DNA from 3 places in the Streptomyces sp. NPDC053079 genome. Region 1 is predicted to be linked to each of the others. Evidence: predicted binding sites of a transcription regulator. Region 1 holds the regulator's gene; each other region holds the start of a gene.
What was found. The regulator HrcA, encoded in region 1, represses chaperone genes, less so after heat shock. The targets are predictions, from matches to a motif close to TTNGCACTCNGNNNNNCNGAGTGCNAA.
Positions count from the first base shown of each region.

Region 2: the regulator HrcA is predicted to act here: its motif matches at 4,081-4,107, upstream of groL (chaperonin GroEL).
Region 3: the regulator HrcA is predicted to act here: its motif matches at 2,706-2,732, upstream of groES (co-chaperone GroES).

Region 1 is NZ_JBITZJ010000005.1:412,400-418,578, forward strand. Features, by position in the region: gene ACIGXW_RS20820 (SpoIIE family protein phosphatase) at 1-632, shown strand, start outside; gene hemW (radical SAM family heme chaperone HemW) at 660-1,892, shown strand; gene ACIGXW_RS20830 (DUF3097 domain-containing protein) at 2,035-2,871, opposite strand; gene ACIGXW_RS20835 (MBL fold metallo-hydrolase) at 2,912-3,655, opposite strand; gene hrcA (heat-inducible transcriptional repressor HrcA) at 3,867-4,883, shown strand; gene dnaJ (molecular chaperone DnaJ) at 4,884-6,023, shown strand; gene ACIGXW_RS20850 (nitronate monooxygenase) at 6,158-6,179, shown strand, end outside.
Region 2 is NZ_JBITZJ010000002.1:137,329-143,507, forward strand. Features, by position in the region: gene ACIGXW_RS07860 (trehalose-6-phosphate synthase) at 1-351, opposite strand, end outside; gene ACIGXW_RS07865 (glucosyl-3-phosphoglycerate synthase) at 393-1,340, opposite strand; SAM riboswitch class I at 1,492-1,636, shown strand; gene thrC (threonine synthase) at 1,654-2,928, shown strand; gene ACIGXW_RS07875 (MoaD/ThiS family protein) at 3,007-3,282, shown strand; gene ACIGXW_RS07880 (cold-shock protein) at 3,717-3,923, shown strand; gene groL (chaperonin GroEL) at 4,268-5,890, shown strand; gene ACIGXW_RS07890 (ATP-binding protein) at 6,048-6,179, shown strand, end outside.
Region 3 is NZ_JBITZJ010000007.1:297,366-303,544, forward strand. Features, by position in the region: gene ACIGXW_RS26560 (ester cyclase) at 1-386, shown strand, start outside; gene groL (chaperonin GroEL) at 486-2,114, opposite strand; gene groES (co-chaperone GroES) at 2,248-2,556, opposite strand; gene ACIGXW_RS26575 (polysaccharide deacetylase family protein) at 2,769-3,626, opposite strand; gene ACIGXW_RS26580 (flavoprotein) at 3,690-4,226, opposite strand; gene ACIGXW_RS26585 (methyltransferase domain-containing protein) at 4,277-5,467, shown strand; gene ACIGXW_RS26590 (Uma2 family endonuclease) at 5,529-6,098, opposite strand; gene ACIGXW_RS26595 (hypothetical protein) at 6,095-6,179, opposite strand, start outside.

The sequences.
Region 1 (6,179 bases):
GCGGCGACTTCTACGACGTCTTCGGCGTCGGCGGTGGCCGCTGGTGCTTCGCCCTCGGCGACGTCTGCGGCAGCGGCCCGGAGGCCGCCGTGACCACCGGCTTCGTACGGCCCTGGCTGCGGCTGCTGGCCAAGGAGGGCTACGGCGTCGCCGACGTCCTCGACCGTCTCAACCGGCTGGTGTGCGAGGAGGCCGCCGAAGCGGCCGAGAGCGGGGCGGCACCGCGCTTCCTGTCGCTGCTGTACGGCGAGCTCGTGCCGCACGGCAAGGGCGTGCGCTGCACCCTCGCCAGCGCCGGGCACCCGCTGCCGCTGCTGCTGCGCCCCGACGGCTCGGTGCGGGCCGCCGCGGTCCCCCAGACCCTGCTCGGCGTCGTCGAGGACGTCGGCTACGGCAGCGAGACCTTCGACCTGACCTCCGGCGACACCCTGCTGTGCGTCACCGACGGCGTCACCGAGCGCAAGTCCGGCAACCGCCTCTTCGACGACGGGGACGGCCTTGCCGCCGCCCTCGCGGGCTGCACGGGCCTGACCGCCGAGGGCGTCGCCGGGCGGATCCGGCGCGCCGTCCACGGCTTCTCCCGGACCCCGCCGGACGACGACCTGGCGCTGCTGGTGCTGCGCGCCGAGTAATCCCCGCCATGCCGGACAATGGAACGCATGCCTTCCGTACTGCCCGACGGTGAACCCATGCCCGAGGACGGGGCCCTGCCCCGCCACGCCCTCGACGGCTCCGGGCAGCGACCCCTCGGCTTCTACCTGCACGTCCCGTACTGCGCCACCCGCTGCGGCTACTGCGACTTCAACACCTACACCGCCAGTGAGCTGCGCGGCTCCGGCGGTGCGCTCGCCTCCCGCGACAACTACGCCGACACCGTCGCCGAGGAGATCCGCCTGGCCCGCAAGGTGCTGGGCGACGACCCGCGCCCGGTCGAGACGGTCTTCGTGGGCGGCGGCACCCCGACGCTGCTGCCCGCCGCCGACCTCGGGCGGATGCTCGCCGCGATCCGCGACGAATTCGGGCTCGCGGACGGCGCCGAGATCACCACGGAGGCCAATCCCGAGTCCGTCGACCCCCGCTATCTGGAAGAGCTGCGGACCGCGGGCTTCAACCGGGTCTCCTTCGGCATGCAGAGCGCCCGCCAGCACGTTCTGAAGGTCCTCGACCGTACGCACACCCCGGGCCGCCCGGAGGCGTGCGTGGCCGAGGCCCGCGCGGCCGGGTTCGAGCACGTCAACCTCGACCTGATCTACGGCACGCCCGGGGAGAGCGACGACGACTGGCGGGCCTCCCTGGACGCGGTCATCGGCGCGGGCCCGGACCACGTCTCGGCCTACGCCCTGATCGTGGAGGAGGGCACGCAGCTCGCCCGGCGCATCCGCCGCGGCGAGGTGCCGATGACGGACGACGACGTGCACGCCGACCGCTACCTGATCGCCGACGAGAAGCTCGCCGGCGCGGGCTTCGCCTGGTACGAGGTCTCCAACTGGGCCACGACCGACGCCGGCCGCTGCCGCCACAACGAGCTCTACTGGCGCGGCGCCGACTGGTGGGGCGCGGGCCCGGGCGCCCACTCCCACGTCGGGGGCGTGCGGTGGTGGAACGTCAAGCATCCCGGTGCGTACGCGCAGGCCCTCAGCGAGGGGCGGTCGCCGGGGGCGGGGCGGGAGGTCCTGGCGGACGAGGACCGGCGGGTGGAGCGGATTCTGCTGGAGCTGCGGTTGGTGGAGGGGTGCCCGCTGTCTTTGCTGAAGCCGGCGGGTGCGGCGGCCGCGGCGCGGGCTTTGGCGGACGGGCTGCTGGCGCCCGAGCCGTACGAGGCCGGGCGCGCGGTCCTGACCCTGCGCGGGCGGCTGCTGGCCGACGCGGTGGTGCGGGACCTGGTGGACTGAGGCGGGAGTTCTGCCCCTGCCCCGCCCTTTCACCGTTTCTTGTCCTCAATCGCCGGACGGGCTGGATTTTCCGCCGGTTCCGGGGCAACAAATCAGCCCGTCCGGCGATTGAGGACCGGGGGTCCGGGGGCGGAGCCCCCGGTTAACCCACCGGTGCCGTCACGAAGTCGATCAGTTCCTCCACCCGCCCCAGCAGTGCCGGCTCCAGGTCCTTGTAACTGCGCACCGACCCCAGAATCCGCTGCCAAGCGGCCCCCGTGTTCTCCGGCCAGCCCAGCCCCCGGCAGACGCCCGTCTTCCAGTCCTGCCCCCGCGGCACCCGCGGCCAGGACGGGATGCCCACGGAGGACGGTTTCACGGCCTCCCAGACGTCGACGTAGGGGTGGCCCACCACCAGCACGTGGTCGCCGGTGACCTCGGCGGCGATGCGGGACTCCTTCGAGCCCGGGACGAGGTGGTCGACCAGCACGCCCAGGCGGGCGTCCGGGCCGGGGGCGAAGGACGAGACGATGGCCGGCAGGTCGTCGATGCCCTCGAGGTACTCCACGACGACGCCCTCGATGCGCAGGTCGTCGCCCCAGACGCGTTCCACGAGCTCCGCGTCGTGGCGCCCTTCGACGTAGATGCGCCCGGCGCGTGCCACGCGCGCCCGCGCTCCGGGGACGGCGATGGACCCGGAGGCCGTGCGAGCGGGGGCCTGCGGGGCGGGGGAGGCGGGGGTCGGGCGTACGAGGGTGACGACGCGCCCCTCCAGGAGGAAGCCGCGGGGCTCCATGGGGAAGACGCGGTGCTTGCCGAAGCGGTCCTCGAGCGTGACCGTCGGGCCCTGGGCCGTCTTCTCGCAGCGGATCACGGCACCGCAGAAGCCCGTCGTGACCTCCTCCACCACGAGGTCCACCTCGGCCGGCACCTCGGGAGCGGGCGTGTTCCGCTTCCACGGGGGAGTCAGATCGGGGCCGTACTGTCTGCTGCTGCGCATGCGGGCCATTGTGGATCACGACGGTGATCCGGTTCACCGTTCACGACACGCCGAAGCGCCCCGCCAGCGTGTCGCGTTGCGCACGCACGAAGGCGGCGTCCACCACCGCGCCGTGCCCCGGCACATACAGCGCGTCGTCGCCGCCCAGGGCGAGCAGCCGGTCGAGGGCGCCCGGCCAGGCGTGCGGCAGGGCGTCCGGGCCGGCCTGCGGTTCGCCGGACTCCTCGACGAGGTCGCCGCAGAAGACGACCTCCGGCGCTCCGCCCGTGCCCGCGACGAGCACGGCGAGATCGTGCGCCGTGTGCCCCGGCCCGACGTTCGCGAGCAGCACCCGCCGCCCGCCGCCCAGGTCGACCGTCAGCTCGCCGGAGACCGGGTGGTGGGGGCGTACGAGCAGCTCGACGGCCTCTGCGGCGACGTCGGGCTCCACCCCGTGCCGTACCGCGTCCCACCGCAGCTCGTCGCGCTCGCGCAGCAGCAGCTCGGCGACGCCCACCGCCCCGTACACCTGCACGCCCGCGAAGGCGGCGGTGCCCAGCACGTGGTCGAAGTGCGGGTGGGTGAGTGCGATGTGCGTCACGGGCAGCGCGAAGAGGTCCTGCAGCTCGCGGCGGATCTCCACTCCCTCGTGCAGGGAGGAGCCCGTGTCGACGACCAGGACGCCCGTGGTGCCCGCGATCGCGCCCACCGTCGCGTCCCAGCCCGGCAGCCTGCGGCGTACGACACCCGGCGCGAGCCGCTCCCAGCGCGCCCCCGCGGCGGGGGAGTCCCCGTGATTCTCCATACCGCGACGCTAGCCGCAGAGCGGTACCGTTGCCTGCCCGGAGGGGCGCCGGAGGCTCGCGGCGGGGACGGCCCTTGCCCTGGCCGTGGGGCCCGGCCGTACACTGGCTGAAGGGTTCTGGCACTCGTGACCATTGAGTGCCAAGGGTGAAGACCCTGTGAGACCCCGCAGGACCGTAAGACGGCTGGACCACTGACTGGAGGTGCGCGCGATGCTGAGCGAACGCAGGCTCGAAGTATTGCGCGCCATCGTTCAGGACTACGTGGGCACCGAGGAGCCGGTCGGCTCCAAGGCCCTCACCGAGCGGCACCGGCTGGGCGTCTCCCCGGCCACGGTGCGCAACGACATGGCCGCGCTGGAGGAAGAGGGCTTCATCGCCCAGCCCCACACGAGCGCCGGCCGTATCCCGACCGACAAGGGCTACCGCCTCTTCGTCGACAAGCTCGCGGGCGTCAAGCCCCTGTCGACGCCGGAGCGGCGTGCCATCCAGAACTTCCTGGACGGCGCCGTCGACCTGGACGACGTGGTGGCCCGCACGGTGCGGCTGCTGGCGCAGCTGACCCGTCAGGTCGCGGTGGTGCAGTACCCCTCGCTGACCCGTTCGACCGTGCGCCACGTGGAGCTGCTCGCGCTGGCTCCGGCCCGCCTGATGCTCGTGCTGATCACGGACACCGGCCGGGTCGAGCAGCGGATGGTCGACTGCCCGGCGCCGTTCGGCGAGACCTCGCTGGCGGATCTGCGGGCGCGGTTGAACAGCCGTGTCGTGGGCCGCCGCTTCGCCGACGTGCCGCAGCTGGTGCAGGACCTCCCCGAGTCCTTCGAGCAGGACGATCGCGGAACCGTTTCTACGGTTCTCGCCACTCTGCTCGAGACGCTGGTCGAGGAGACCGAGGAGCGGTTGATGATCGGCGGCACCGCCAATCTCACTCGTTTCGGTCATGACTTCCCGCTGACGATCCGGCCCGTGCTGGAGGCGTTGGAGGAGCAGGTCGTGCTGCTCAAGCTGCTCGGCGAGACGCAGGACTCGGGAATGACCGTGCGCATCGGTCATGAGAACGCCCACGAGGGCCTGAGTTCCACATCGGTCGTCGCGGTCGGCTACGGTTCGGGCGACGAGGCCGTCGCCAAACTCGGCGTGGTCGGACCGACCCGCATGGACTACCCCGGAACGATGGGAGCGGTACGCGCAGTGGCACGTTACGTCGGACAGATCCTGGCGGAGTCGTAAGTGGCCACGGACTACTACGCGGTCCTGGGCGTACGGCGTGATGCCTCGCAGGACGAGATCAAGAAGGCCTTCCGCCGTCTCGCGCGCGAGCTGCACCCGGACGTCAACCCGGACCCGAAGACGCAGGAGCGGTTCAAGGAGATCAACGCCGCTTACGAGGTGCTCTCGGACCCGCAGAAGAAGCAGGTCTACGACCTCGGTGGCGACCCCCTGTCCGCCTCGGGCGGCGCGGGTGCGGGCGCCGGCGGCTTCGGCGCCGGCTTCGGCAACTTCTCCGACATCATGGACGCCTTCTTCGGCCAGGCCTCGCAGCGCGGTCCGCGCTCGCGCACGCGCCGCGGCCAGGACGCCATGATCCGGCTCGAAGTCACCCTGAACGAGGCGACCTTCGGCACGACCAAGGAAATCCAGGTCGACACGGCCGTCGTCTGTACGACCTGCAGCGGCGAGGGTGCGGCTCCGGGTACGTCCGCGCAGACCTGTGACATGTGCCGCGGCCGTGGCGAGGTCTCGCAGGTCACCCGGTCCTTCCTGGGCCAGGTCATGACCTCCCGTCCCTGCCCGCAGTGCCAGGGCTTCGGCACCGTGGTGCCGACCCCGTGCCCGGAGTGCGCCGGCGACGGCCGCGTCCGGTCGCGGCGGACCCTTACCGTGAAGATCCCCGCCGGTGTCGACAACGGCACCCGCATCCAGCTCGCGGGCGAGGGCGAGGTCGGCCCCGGCGGCGGCCCCGCCGGCGACCTCTACGTGGAGATCCACGAGACCCCGCACCCGGTCTTCCAGCGGCGCGGCGACGACCTGCACTGCACGGTCACCATCCCGATGACCGCCGCCGCCCTCGGCACGAAGGTGCCGCTGGAGACGCTGGACGGCGTCGAGGAGATCGACATCCGTCCGGGCACGCAGTCCGGTCAGTCGATCCCGCTGCACCAGCGCGGTGTCACGCACCTGCGCGGCGGCGGCCGTGGCGACCTCATCGTGCACGTCGAGGTGACCACCCCGTCGAAGCTGGACCCGCAGCAGGAGGATCTGCTGCGCCAGCTGGCGAAGATCCGCGGCGAGGAGCGCCCGATGGGCGAGTTCAAGCCGGGGCAGCAGGGGCTGTTCTCGCGGCTGAAGGACGCGTTCAACGGGCGTTAGCCGCGTGGGCGATGACGTTTCCGAACGCCGGGCGGGGCCGGATTTCTCCGGTCCCGCCCGGCGTTCGCGTCGTCCCGCCCGGTGCTCGCGTCGGCCTCACCGGGGGGCCGGTGGGCTTGTGACACGATGTGCTCATGGCTCCGTTCACCGGACTGT
Region 2 (6,179 bases), on a different contig from region 1:
GAGGAACCACAGCACGGAGTTGGCCACGCCGTTGTACGCGGCGGCGAAGGTTTCCGGCGGGATGTCGAGCATCCGCACCTGATGTCCGCCGGTGTCGGCCGACGCCAGTCTTCGGCCCGCGCGCCCGGCCGCCTCGCGGTCGCCGGGGCCCAGCGCGGCGCACACCCACACCGCCGCCGCCCCCTTGGGGTCCCGCCCGATCTCGCTCAGCCCCGAGACCAGCCCGCCGCCGCCCCGCCCCGCCACGAGCGAGCCGTCCTCGCGCGGCTTGTACGAGACGGGCCCCCGGTTGGAGGCCACGACGATCGGCGCGGCGGCGATCGGTGCGTCCGGCGTGTGCTCAGCGACCATGACCGCAGCCTTGCCCTTGAGGGAACCGCTCAAACGTACGCTTACGCGGCGCGCCGTCGGGCGTACTCGGGTATTCCGGCCATCGGCGGCCGCTCCTCGGTGTCCACCGCGTACGTGCGCGGCACGAACCCTTCCGCCGTGCGCTCGAACTGGGTGAGCGCCGGACGCACCAGATGGCCGCGCGCCAGCCGCAGCTGCGCGGTGCGGTAGATCGCGGCGGCCATCCGGCCCAGGGCCCGCCCGTCCTGGTGACGGTGCACGCGCACGCCGACGTCCACCTGCGCCAGCGCGTCCAGGCCCACCGTGTGCAGCGCGTCCACCAGCAGCCCCAGCTCCACGCCGTAGCCCACCGGGAACGGCAGCTGCTCCAGCAGTGAGCGGCGGGCCGCGTACTCGCCGCCCAGCGGCTGGACGAAGCCCGCCAGCTGTGGCCAGTGCAGGTTCAGCAGCGGGCGCGCCACCAGCTCGGTGACCCGGCCGCCCTGGCCGGAGACCTCGCCCAGCGGACGGTCGTACATGCCCTTGACGAAGTGCACGTCCGGGTCGGTCAGCAGCGGGCCGACGATGCCGGAGACGAAGCCCGCGGAGAAGTCCTTGAGGTCGGCGTCGATGAAGCAGACGATGTCGCCGGTGGTCGCCAGCAGCGACCGCCACAGCACCTCGCCCTTGCCGGGCAGCGCGGGCAGCCGCGGCAGGACCTCGTCGCGGTGCACCACGCGCGCCCCGGCCGCCGCCGCGACCTCGCCCGTACGGTCCGTGGAGCCGGAGTCCAGCACCACCAGCTCGTCCACCAGGGGTACGGCCTCGGTCATCAGCTCCCGGCGGATCGTGGCCACGATGGCCCCGACCGTGGCCTCCTCGTTCAGCGCCGGCAGCACGACGCTGACCGTGGTGCCGGTGCCGCCCTTCGCGGCCAGAAGCTGGTCGAGCGGACGGTCTGCTGCGGACCAGGACCGCCGGGCCAGCCAGCGCTCCACCTCTTCCAGCACGTGAATTACTCCTCGTTCGTGACGCATCTCGCGGTGCGGACGGCCCTCTCGCGCGGCCATCCCTTCCGTTACAGTCTTGAACAACGCGGACGCCCGTCCTATGTCGGGGTCGTCGTGCGCACAAACGCCTGGGCCCCGCCCAGTGCCATACCGCTCATCCAGAGGGGCAGAGGGACACGGCCCGATGAAGCCCCGGCAACCCTCCAGCCGGTCTTGTCGTTCACTGCGGCGAGGCTCCCGGCGGGGAAGGTGCCAATTCCGTCTCACGACGAGGTTCGTCGTGGGGAAGATGAGGAGAAAGGGCCTCGCCTCCATGGCTGTGCAAGCCGTTGAAAGTCGTACCGTCGTACCCTCCTTCGGCCCCGCCGTCGCGCTCTCCTGCCGCGAGTGCGGCGAGCGCTTCGACCTCGGGCCGGTCTTCGCCTGCGCCGTCTGCTTCGGTCCGCTGGAGGTGGCGTACGAGCTCCCGGCCGGCGACCCGGAGGAGCTGCGCCGGCGCATCGAGGCCGGCCCCGCCAGCATCTGGCGGTACGCCCCGCTGCTGCCGGTCCCCGCCGATGTCGCCGGCAAACCGAACCTCAACCCCGGCTTCACCAAGCTCGTCAAGGCCGACAACCTCGCCCGCGAACTGGGCGTCACCGGCGGCCTGTACGTCAAGGACGACTCCGGCAACCCCACGCACTCCTTCAAGGACCGCGTCGTCGCCATCGCCGTCGAGGCCGCCCGCGCCTTCGGCTTCACCACCCTCTCCTGCTCCTCCACCGGCAACCTCGCCGGCGCGGTCGGCGCGGCGGCGGCCCGCGCGGGCCTGGAGTCCTGCGTGTTCATCCCGCACGACCTGGAGGCCGGCAAGGTCGTCATGGCCGCGGTCTACGGCGGCGACCTCGTCGGCATCGAGGGCACCTACGACGACGTCAACCGCTTCTGCTCCGAGCTCATCGGCGACCCGCTCGGGGAGGGCTGGGGCTTCGTCAACGTCAACCTCCGGCCGTACTACGGCGAGGGGTCGAAGACGCTCGCGTACGAGATCTGCGAACAACTGGGCTGGCGGCTGCCGGACCAGATCGTCGTGCCGATCGCCTCGGGCTCGCAGCTGACGAAGATCGACAAGGGGCTGAAGGAGCTCATCGCGCTCGGGCTGGTCGAGGACCGCCCGTACAAGATCTTCGGCGCCCAGGCGGAGGGCTGCTCGCCGGTGTCGCGGGCGTTCAAGGACGGCCACGACGTCGTCCGGCCGGTGAAGCCGGACACGATCGCGAAGTCCCTCGCGATCGGCAACCCCGCGGACGGGCCGTACGTGCTCGACATCGCGCGGCGGACGGGCGGCGCCGTCGAGGACGTGACGGACGCCGAGATCGTCGACGCGATCAGACTGCTGGCCCGGACGGAGGGCATCTTCGCGGAGACGGCCGGCGGGGTGACGGTGGGGGTGACCCGCAAGCTGATCGAGGCGGGTGTGCTCGATCCGGCGCTGACCACCGTCGTGCTCAACACGGGGGACGGGTTGAAGACGCTCGACGCCGTGGCGGCGGGGCCGACGGTGACGATCCGGCCGTCGCTGGACGCGTTCAGGGCCGCCCGCTCCTGAGCGGGGCTCCGCCCCGCACCCCGGTCCTCAATCGCCGGACGGGCTGAGTGTGTCCGGCCTCCACTCAAAGGTGATCCCATGAGCGTCAGCGTCCGTATCCCCACCATCCTTCGTACCTACACCTCCGGCCAGGCCGAGGTCAGCGCCGAGGGGGCCACCCTCGCCGAGGTCATCGCGTCCCTCGAGGCGAACCACCCCGGAATCGCCGCCCGGGTCCTCGACGAGAGCGGCAGGCTGCGCCGGTTCGTCAATGTGTACGTCAATGACGACGACGTGCGCTTCGAGGGCGGGCTCGAGGCCGCCACGCCCGACGGGGCGGGGGTCTCGATCATTCCGGCTGTGGCCGGCGGCTGAGCGGGCTAAATCATTGGCCTGAGCTTTTCGCAGCGTTCCTGAGCAATTCCCTGGAATCACCCCGCACGTTAAACGGACGGGGTGATTCCGTCTGTTGAAGCGCGATACAGTTGGGGCGTTCCCCCTCCGGTGTCACTGCCGAACGCATATGAGAACCCGTCAAGTTGTGCGCGTAACGTGTGCACGAATTGTCGGGTTGGTTGCGTTATGCCCGGCCCGACTTGCCCGGGAAGCGGTGGAAATCGGTGCTAATAAGCACTCGGCCACGCCCGGAATTCTCGTCCGACTGACCTGTTGCAGACGGCATCCGTGCAGATACATTCAGCCGCGGTCGACGCGTTCCGGCGCACACCCCCAACCTGTCTGGGGGTGAGGTCTGACCCGGGTCCGCGAGGTGCGGTCCTGCGCAAGGGCCAGTAATAGGGGAGTTAGGCATGGCTCAGGGCACCGTCAAGTGGTTCAACGCGGAGAAGGGGTACGGCTTCATCGCGGTCGACGGTGGTGCGGATGTTTTCGTCCACTACAGCGCGATTCAGATGGACGGCTACCGCACCCTCGAGGAGGGGCAGCGAGTCGAGTTCGAGATCTCGCAGGGCCAGAAGGGGCCTCAGGCGGACATGGTGAGGCTGGCCGCCGGCTGATCACGTCGCATCGACCACCGGCTCATAACGGCTCGCCGTCGAGGGGCCCGCACCTGTTCGAGGTGCGGGCCCCTCGCGTGTGCGCGGGCCGGGGAGTGGGCAGGGTTGCAGCCGGTGCGGCGATCCCGCCACCCAGGGTGGGATACCGGGCAGACCGCTTGCACTCGGGTGGGTCGAGTGCTAATCATTGGGCTTAGCACTCTCCGGGTGAGAGTGACAGATTTGGACCGTCGGTGAGGTCGGCGAGCCAAGCGGGGCAAGGAACCGCGGGGCACGCAGGCCGTCCGTCGCGGGCGCCAGCGCGGTCCGGAGCAATCCACCCCGTCCTGGGAGGACCACTTCACATGGCCAAGATCATCGCGTTCGACGAGGAGGCACGGCGCGGTCTCGAGCGCGGGATGAACCAGCTCGCCGACGCCGTCAAGGTCACCCTCGGCCCCAAGGGCCGGAACGTCGTCCTCGAGAAGAAGTGGGGCGCCCCCACGATCACCAACGATGGTGTGTCCATCGCCAAGGAGATCGAGCTCGAGGACCCGTACGAGAAGATCGGCGCCGAGCTGGTCAAGGAGGTCGCGAAGAAGACGGACGACGTCGCCGGTGACGGCACGACGACCGCGACCGTCCTCGCCCAGGCGCTGGTCCGTGAGGGTCTGCGCAACGTGGCCGCCGGTGCCAACCCGATGGCCCTGAAGCGTGGCATCGAGAAGGCCGTCGAGGCCGTCTCCGCCGCCCTGCTCGAGCAGGCCAAGGACGTGGAGACCAAGGAGCAGATCGCCTCCACCGCCTCCATCTCCGCCGCCGACACCCAGATCGGCGAGCTCATCGCCGAGGCGATGGACAAGGTCGGCAAGGAAGGCGTCATCACCGTCGAGGAGTCCCAGACCTTCGGTCTGGAGCTGGAGCTCACCGAGGGTATGCGCTTCGACAAGGGCTACATCTCGGCGTACTTCGCCACCGACATGGAGCGTATGGAGGCGTCGCTCGACGACCCGTACATCCTGATCGTCAACTCGAAGGTCGGCTCGGTCAAGGACCTGCTGCCGCTCCTCGAGAAGGTCATGCAGTCCGGCAAGCCGCTGCTGATCATCGCCGAGGACGTCGAGGGCGAGGCCCTGTCGACCCTGGTCGTCAACAAGATCCGCGGCACCTTCAAGTCCGTCGCGGTCAAGGCTCCGGGCTTCGGCGACCGTCGCAAGGCCATGCTGGGCGACATCGCCATCCTCACCGGTGGCACGGTCATCTCCGAGGAGGTCGGCCTCAAGCTGGAGAACGCCGGTCTCGACCTGCTCGGCCGCGCCCGCAAGGTCGTCATCACCAAGGACGAGACGACCATCGTCGACGGTGCCGGTGACAGCGACCAGGTCCAGGGCCGCGTCAACCAGATCCGCGCCGAGATCGAGAACAGCGACTCCGACTACGACCGCGAGAAGCTGCAGGAGCGCCTGGCGAAGCTGGCCGGCGGCGTGGCCGTCATCAAGGCCGGTGCCGCGACCGAGGTCGAGCTCAAGGAGCGCAAGCACCGCATCGAGGACGCCGTTCGCAACGCGAAGGCGGCCGTCGAGGAGGGCATCGTCGCCGGTGGTGGCGTGGCCCTGCTGCAGGCCTCCCAGGTCTTCGAGAAGCTCGAGCTCGAGGGCGACGAGGCGACCGGCGCCAACGCCGTGAAGCTGGCCCTGGAGGCCCCGCTCAAGCAGATCGCCGTCAACGGTGGTCTCGAGGGCGGCGTCGTCGTGGAGAAGGTCCGCAACCTCACCGTGGGTCACGGCCTCAACGCCGCGACCGGCGAGTACGTCGACATGATCGCCGAGGGCATCATCGACCCGGCGAAGGTCACCCGCTCCGCCCTGCAGAACGCCGCGTCCATCGCCGCGCTCTTCCTGACCACCGAGGCCGTCATCGCCGACAAGCCGGAGAAGGCCGCCGCGGCCGCTCCGGGCGGCATGCCCGGCGGTGAGATGGACTTCTGATCGACCTCTGACGGTTGATCGCCTGTCCTCATGGACACCGGGGCGGCACTCCCTCACGGGGGTGCCGCCCCGGTGGCGTTTTCCGGGACGCCGCCCGCGCCGGGCCTCTAGCGTGTGGTCGGCACACTTTCCGGAAGCGGAACGCGGGGGCGCGGGCATGCAGGCCGACAACGACATCAACGGTGGCGTCTTCTTCAACGTCGTCGCACAGGGCGGGAACGTCACCCTCGAACTGCCGAGGGAGATCACACCCGCCCTCACCGGCATGCCCGCCCCCTCCGCCACCTTC
Region 3 (6,179 bases), on a different contig from region 1:
GCTTCTACGAAGAGGTGGCGGTGGGCGGCGATCTGGACCTCGTCGACGAGCTCTTCACCGCCGACTACCGCGATCACGACGTCGCCAAGGCGGAGGAGACCACGGTCGGTTCCGACGTCATCAAGCAGGACGTCACCGGCTGGCGCGCCGCCTTCGACTTCACGTTCACCCTCGAGAGCGTCCTGGCCGAGGGCGACCAGGTCTGCGTCCTGTGGACCTGGCGGGGCGTCCATCAGGGCGACTTCATGGGCCTGCAGCCGACGGGCCAGGAGGTCTCGATGAAGGGCACGACGGTCTGGCGCTTCGAGGACGGGAAGATCTGCGAGGGCTGGTGGAACGAGGACCTGCTGGGGCTGCTGCGCCAGCTGGGCGCGGTGGACGCGTAGCGGAATCCGCGGCGGGTCCGTCCGTGGCCGGAGCCCTGAACGGCCGCGGCCCGGCCTCCCCTCGCGGGGAGACCGGGCCGGGTCGTCGTACGGGGTGCGTCAGTGCGCGTGGCCGTGACCGTGGCCGTGACCGGCCTCGGCGGACTCCTCTTCCTTCTTCTCGACGACCAGGGTCTCGGTCGTGAGCAGCAGGGAGGCGATGGACGCGGCGTTCTCCAGGGCGGAGCGGGTGACCTTGACCGGGTCGATGACGCCGGCCTTCACCAGGTCGCCGTACTCGCCGGTCGCGGCGTTGAAGCCCTGGCCCTTGTCGAGCTCGGCGACCTTCGAGGTGATGACGTAGCCCTCGAGGCCCGCGTTCTCGGCGATCCAGCGCAGCGGCTCGACGACGGCGCGGCGGACGACCGCGACACCGGTGGCCTCGTCGCCGGACTTGCCCAGGCCGCCCTCCAGCACCTTGGCGGCGTGGACGAGAGCGGAGCCACCACCGGAGACGATGCCCTCCTCGACCGCGGCGCGGGTCGCGGAGATGGCGTCCTCCAGACGGTGCTTCTTCTCCTTGAGCTCGACCTCGGTGGCCGCACCCACGCGGATGACGCAGACGCCACCGGCGAGCTTGGCGAGGCGCTCCTGGAGCTTCTCGCGGTCCCAGTCCGAGTCCGTGGTCTCGATCTCGGCCTTGATCTGGGCGACGCGGCCCTGGACGTCCTCGGAGTTGCCGCCACCGTCGACGATGGTGGTGTCGTCCTTGGTGATCGTCACGCGGCGGGCGGAGCCCAGCACGTCCAGACCGGCCTGGTCGAGCTTGAGGCCGACCTCCTCGGCGATGACGGTGGCACCGGTGAGGGTGGCCATGTCGCCGAGCATCGCCTTGCGGCGGTCGCCGAAGCCGGGGGCCTTGACGGCCACGGCGTTGAACGTGCCGCGGATCTTGTTGACGACGAGGGTGGAGAGCGCCTCGCCCTCGACGTCCTCGGCGATGATCAGCAGCGGCTTGGAGCCACCGCCCTGGATGATCTTCTCCAGCAGGGGCAGCAGGTCCTGGATCGAGGAGATCTTGCCCTGGTGGATCAGGATGTACGGGTCGTCGAGGACGGCCTCCATACGCTCCTGGTCGGTGACCATGTACGGCGAGAGGTAACCCTTGTCGAAGGCCATGCCCTCGGTGAAGTCGAGCTCCAGGCCGAAGGTGTTGGACTCCTCGACGGTGATGACACCGTCCTTGCCGACCTTGTCCATCGCCTCGGCGATGAGCTCGCCGACCTGCTTGTCCTGCGCGGAGAGCGCGGCGACGGCGGCGATGTCGGCCTTGTCGGCGATCGGGCGGGCGGTCGCCAGCAGATCGTCGGAGATGGCCTTGACCGCGGCGTCGATGCCCTTCTTCAGGGAGGCCGGGGAGGCACCGGCGGCGACGTTGCGCAGACCCTCGCGGACCAGCGCCTGGGCCAGCACGGTCGCGGTGGTGGTGCCGTCACCCGCGATGTCGTTGGTCTTGGTCGCCACCTCCTTGACGAGCTGGGCGCCGAGGTTCTCGTACGCGTCGTCGAGCTCGACCTCGCGCGCGATGGTCACACCGTCGTTGGTGATGGTGGGGGCGCCGAACTTCTTGTCGATGACGACGTTGCGGCCCTTGGGACCGATCGTCACCTTCACGGTGTCGGCGAGCTTGTTGACGCCGCGCTCAAGGGCGCGACGGGCGTCCTCGTCGAACTTCAGGGTCTTGGCCATGGGTTACGTATCCTTCGCCGTATCTCTCAAACGAACTGCGCCCCGGGCGCCCGGCTAGCAGGCACGGGAACCAGGGGCGCAGATCAAAAGCTTCGAAAGCTCGAAAGCCTCGGGCTCGAAAGCCTGGGGTGAATTACTTCTCGACGATCGCGAGGACGTCGCGAGCCGAGAGGACGAGGTACTCCTCGCCGTTGTACTTCACCTCGGTGCCGCCGTACTTGCTGTAGAGCACGACGTCACCGACCTGCACGTCGAGCTCGACGCGCTTGCCGTCCTCGAAACGGCCCGGGCCCACGGCCAGGACGACGCCCTCCTGGGGCTTCTCCTTGGCGGTGTCCGGGATGACCAGGCCGGAGGCCGTGGTCTGCTCGGCGTCGAGCGGCTGGACCACGATGCGGTCCTCGAGCGGCTTGATGGCAACCTTGGAGCTGGCGGTCGTCACGATCCGACCTCCCCCTTCGGAGATCTCACGGGGTTAACTGTCTGAGGTGGCGACCTGGTAGATCCGTCGTCGCGGGTGCCGGATCTGCCCGTCGCTGTGTTTGGCACTCACCGGTGGAGAGTGCCAACGGAGCCGAGACTATGACGCGGTTAGCACTCGGTCAAGCGGAGTGCCAATTCATCGCGCGGCGCACCGTGCCTACCCCCGCCGGGTCAGAGGTAGTCCTCGAGTCGCGCGACCGTGTACCCCTGGGCCTGGATGCTGCGCAGCATGTTGGTGACCATCCTGGTCATCGAGGTGCCCTTGAGCTCCTGCGGCCCGCGGAAGTGGGCGAGGACGATGTCGCCGGGGCGCAGCTTGTCGCTCTGGGCGTAGCGCATGTCGTTGATCTGCATCGTCACCTCCCACAGCACGAGGGCCCGCACCCCGCAGGACCCCGCCGCGGCGAGGGTGGCGTCGTTGTAGTTGCCGTAGGGCGGCCGGAAGAGCGCGGGCCGGCTGCCGAAACGCTTCTCCAGGGCGTCCTGCTGTCCGCATATCTCGCGCCGCTGGGCGTCGGCGGACAAGGTGCGCAGATTGGGGTGGGTCAGGGTGTGGTTGTCGACGCCGTTGCCGAGGGCGCGCAGCCGGTCGAAGTAGCCGTAGCCGCTGCCCGCGCGGGAGATGCTGTCCGTCAGGAACATCGTGAACGGCAGCTTCAGCTCCTCGGCCATCTTCAGGAACTGGGGGTCCTTCTCGGCCCCGTCGTCGATGGTCACGAAGACGACCTTGTCCTGGGTCGGTATCCGCCGTACGACCTTGGGCGGCGCGCCTGTCCCGGCGTCCTGGAGCAGCTTCGCGGCGGGGGGCGCGGGCGGTGCGGCGAGCGGCTTGTCCAGTCCCCAGCGGCGGTACGCGTCGTCGGGCGCGGCGGAGGCGGCGGGCGCCGCCGTGCCGGACCGGCCGGGCTTCTGCGAGGACTTCGGGGCGTCGGAGGACGAGCCGGAGCACCCGGCGAGAACACCGGTCAGCAGCACGGCGGCGGAGGCGAGGGCGGCGGCGCGGAGGCGGCCGGAAACAGACGGGCTCACGCGGACGATTGTTGTGCATGCGTTCGATGAGCGCGCGGGCGCGGGGTGCGCCCCGTACGGGCCTCAGGGCGCGGGCAGCGCCGCCACCGCCGCGGCCCACGGATACGACTCCACGCTGTCCCCCCGCGCGGGGTCGTAGCCGTCCTTTCCCAGCAGGACGGTCACGCCCGCCGCGCGCAGGAACGCCACGCTCCGGGGGAAGGCGGGGTGCGCGGCCTGCGCGGCGCCCAGGTGCGGCAGGGCGACCTGGGGCAGCCCGAGGCCGATCGCCTCGGTGATCAGGCCGAGCGCCAGGGTGTCGGAGATGCCGGCGGCCCATTTGCCGATCGTGTTGAAGGTGGCGGGCGCGACCAGGATCGCGTCCGGCGGGGGCAGCACGTCGGGCTCCCCGGGCAGCTTGTACTCGTGCCGTACAGGGTGGCCCGTCAGCGCGGCCAGGGCGGGGACGTCCGCTTCCAGCCAGCGGTGGGCGTACGGGGTAAGGATCAGGCACACGTCCCACCCGGCGGCCTGGGCGGCACGGACTCCGTCGGCGGCCCGGACGGCCGGCGCGGCGGCGCAGCAGACCAGATACAGGGTGCGCTTCGCGGTCGTCGTCACCAGGGCAGTCCACCGCGTGGGGCACCGGCCCGCAAGAGAGAATGAGACACGTGCCCGCACCGATCACCCCCCTCGACGCCTTCGCCGCCCTCCTCACCGACGAGGGCCGCGCCCTCCTCGACGGGCTGCGCGACTACGACCCCTCCCAGGAGCTCGCCACGGCGACCCGGCTGCGCCGCGAGCACCCCGCGGAGCTGGTCTCGGCGGCGCTCGGGCAGGCGCGGCTGCGCCAGCGCGCCGTGGCGAAGTTCGGCGCGGAGGACGCCTACCGCATGTTCTTCACGCCGAACGGCGTGGAGCAGGCCACGCGCGCCGCTGTCGCACTCCACCGCGCCCGGCGCTTCGAGGCGCTCGGCGTACGCAGCCTCGCCGACCTCTGCTGCGGCAACGGCGGCGACGCCATCGCGCTGGCCCGGGCCGGCATCTCGGTACTGGCCGTCGACCGCGACCCGCTGACCTGCGAGGTCGCCCGTGCCAACGCCGAGGCGCTGGGCCTGGCCGACCTCATCGAGGTGCGCTGCGCCGATGTCGCGGACGTCGACACTTCCCCGTACGACGCCGTCTTCGTCGACCCGGCCCGGCGCGGCGGCCGGGGCCGCATCTTCGACCCGGAGGCGTACTCGCCGCCGCTGTCCTGGGCGATCGAGGCGGCCCGCTCGGCCCCCCGCGCCGCCCTCAAGATCGCCCCGGGCGTGCCCCACGAGGCGGTCCCCGAGGACGCCGAGGCGGAGTGGATCTCGGACGGGGGCGACGTGAAGGAGGCCGTGCTGTGGTTCGGCACGGAAGCGGGCACCCGGCGGGCGACGCTGCTGCCGGGCGGTGCGTCACTGGTGGGGCGGGGCCTGCCGGACCCGGCGGTGCGGCCCGTGGGGCGCTATCTGTACGAGCCGGACGGCGCGGTGATCCGGGCGCACCTGGTGGCGGAGGTCGCCGAGGAGCTCGACGGCGGGCTGATCGACGAGACGATCGCGTATGTGACGAGCGACGAGCTGCGGGATTCCGCTTACGCGGCGGCGTACGAGATCACTGACGTGCTGCCGTTCAATCTGAAGCGGCTGAAGGCGATCGTGCGCGAACGCCGGATCGGCGTGGCCGTCATCAAGAAGCGCGGCTCGGCCGTCGAGCCGGAGGAACTGCGCAGGAAGCTCAAGCTCGACGGTCCGAACTCCTGCGTCATCGTGCTGACGCGGGTCGCGGGCGCGCCGACGATGCTGCTGGGGCAGCCGGTGGCGAAGGGCTAGGGCTCAGTCATGACGGTGATCAGCAAATCCCGCGGTGTGGTCATGGAACGCTCCCGGTTGCCTATTGGGCGAACTTCTTGAGTTTCTCCGTCTCCAGGGTGAACCCGACCGGGGCAGGGAGCTCGACCAGCGTGCCGTACGGACGTGTCGTCAGGCTGCGGTAGGTGCCGTCCTTGGGCTCGGAGTGAACGGTGACCGTGCAGTTTTCGCGGTCGATGAGGAGGTAGACGGGGATGTCCGCTGCCGCGTAGCCGTCGCGCTTCTCAACGCGGACGCGGCGGTTCGTGTCGGTGTCGCGCGTAGTGACCTCCACGACCATGAGGACACCGTCGGGGTCGGACCACTCGCCGTGGCCGCGGAAGAGCCCCTCGGGGGCCAGAACTCCATCGGGAACGGCGCGGCCCGCCCGGCTGTTCTCGACCTTCAGACCTCTCCCCGGGTACAGGTGCGTGCCGGGGAGGAGCTTCCAGACGGTGTCCTGCAGACACGCGACGCTTTCGGCGCGATTCCCGTCCTGCGGCGGCCTGACCTCGATCCGTCCGTTGATGAACTCCAGACGCACGGTCTCGGGCGCCGCAAGGGCCAGTTCTTCAAACTCGTCGATGAGGAGCAAGGGGCAGTCGGCAGTCATGCGTGATTCCTTTCCGGTTCGCGGTTGATGGCCCGGAGGATGGCGGCCTTTGCGTGGACCTCCTCCGGGGTGAGGGCCGCT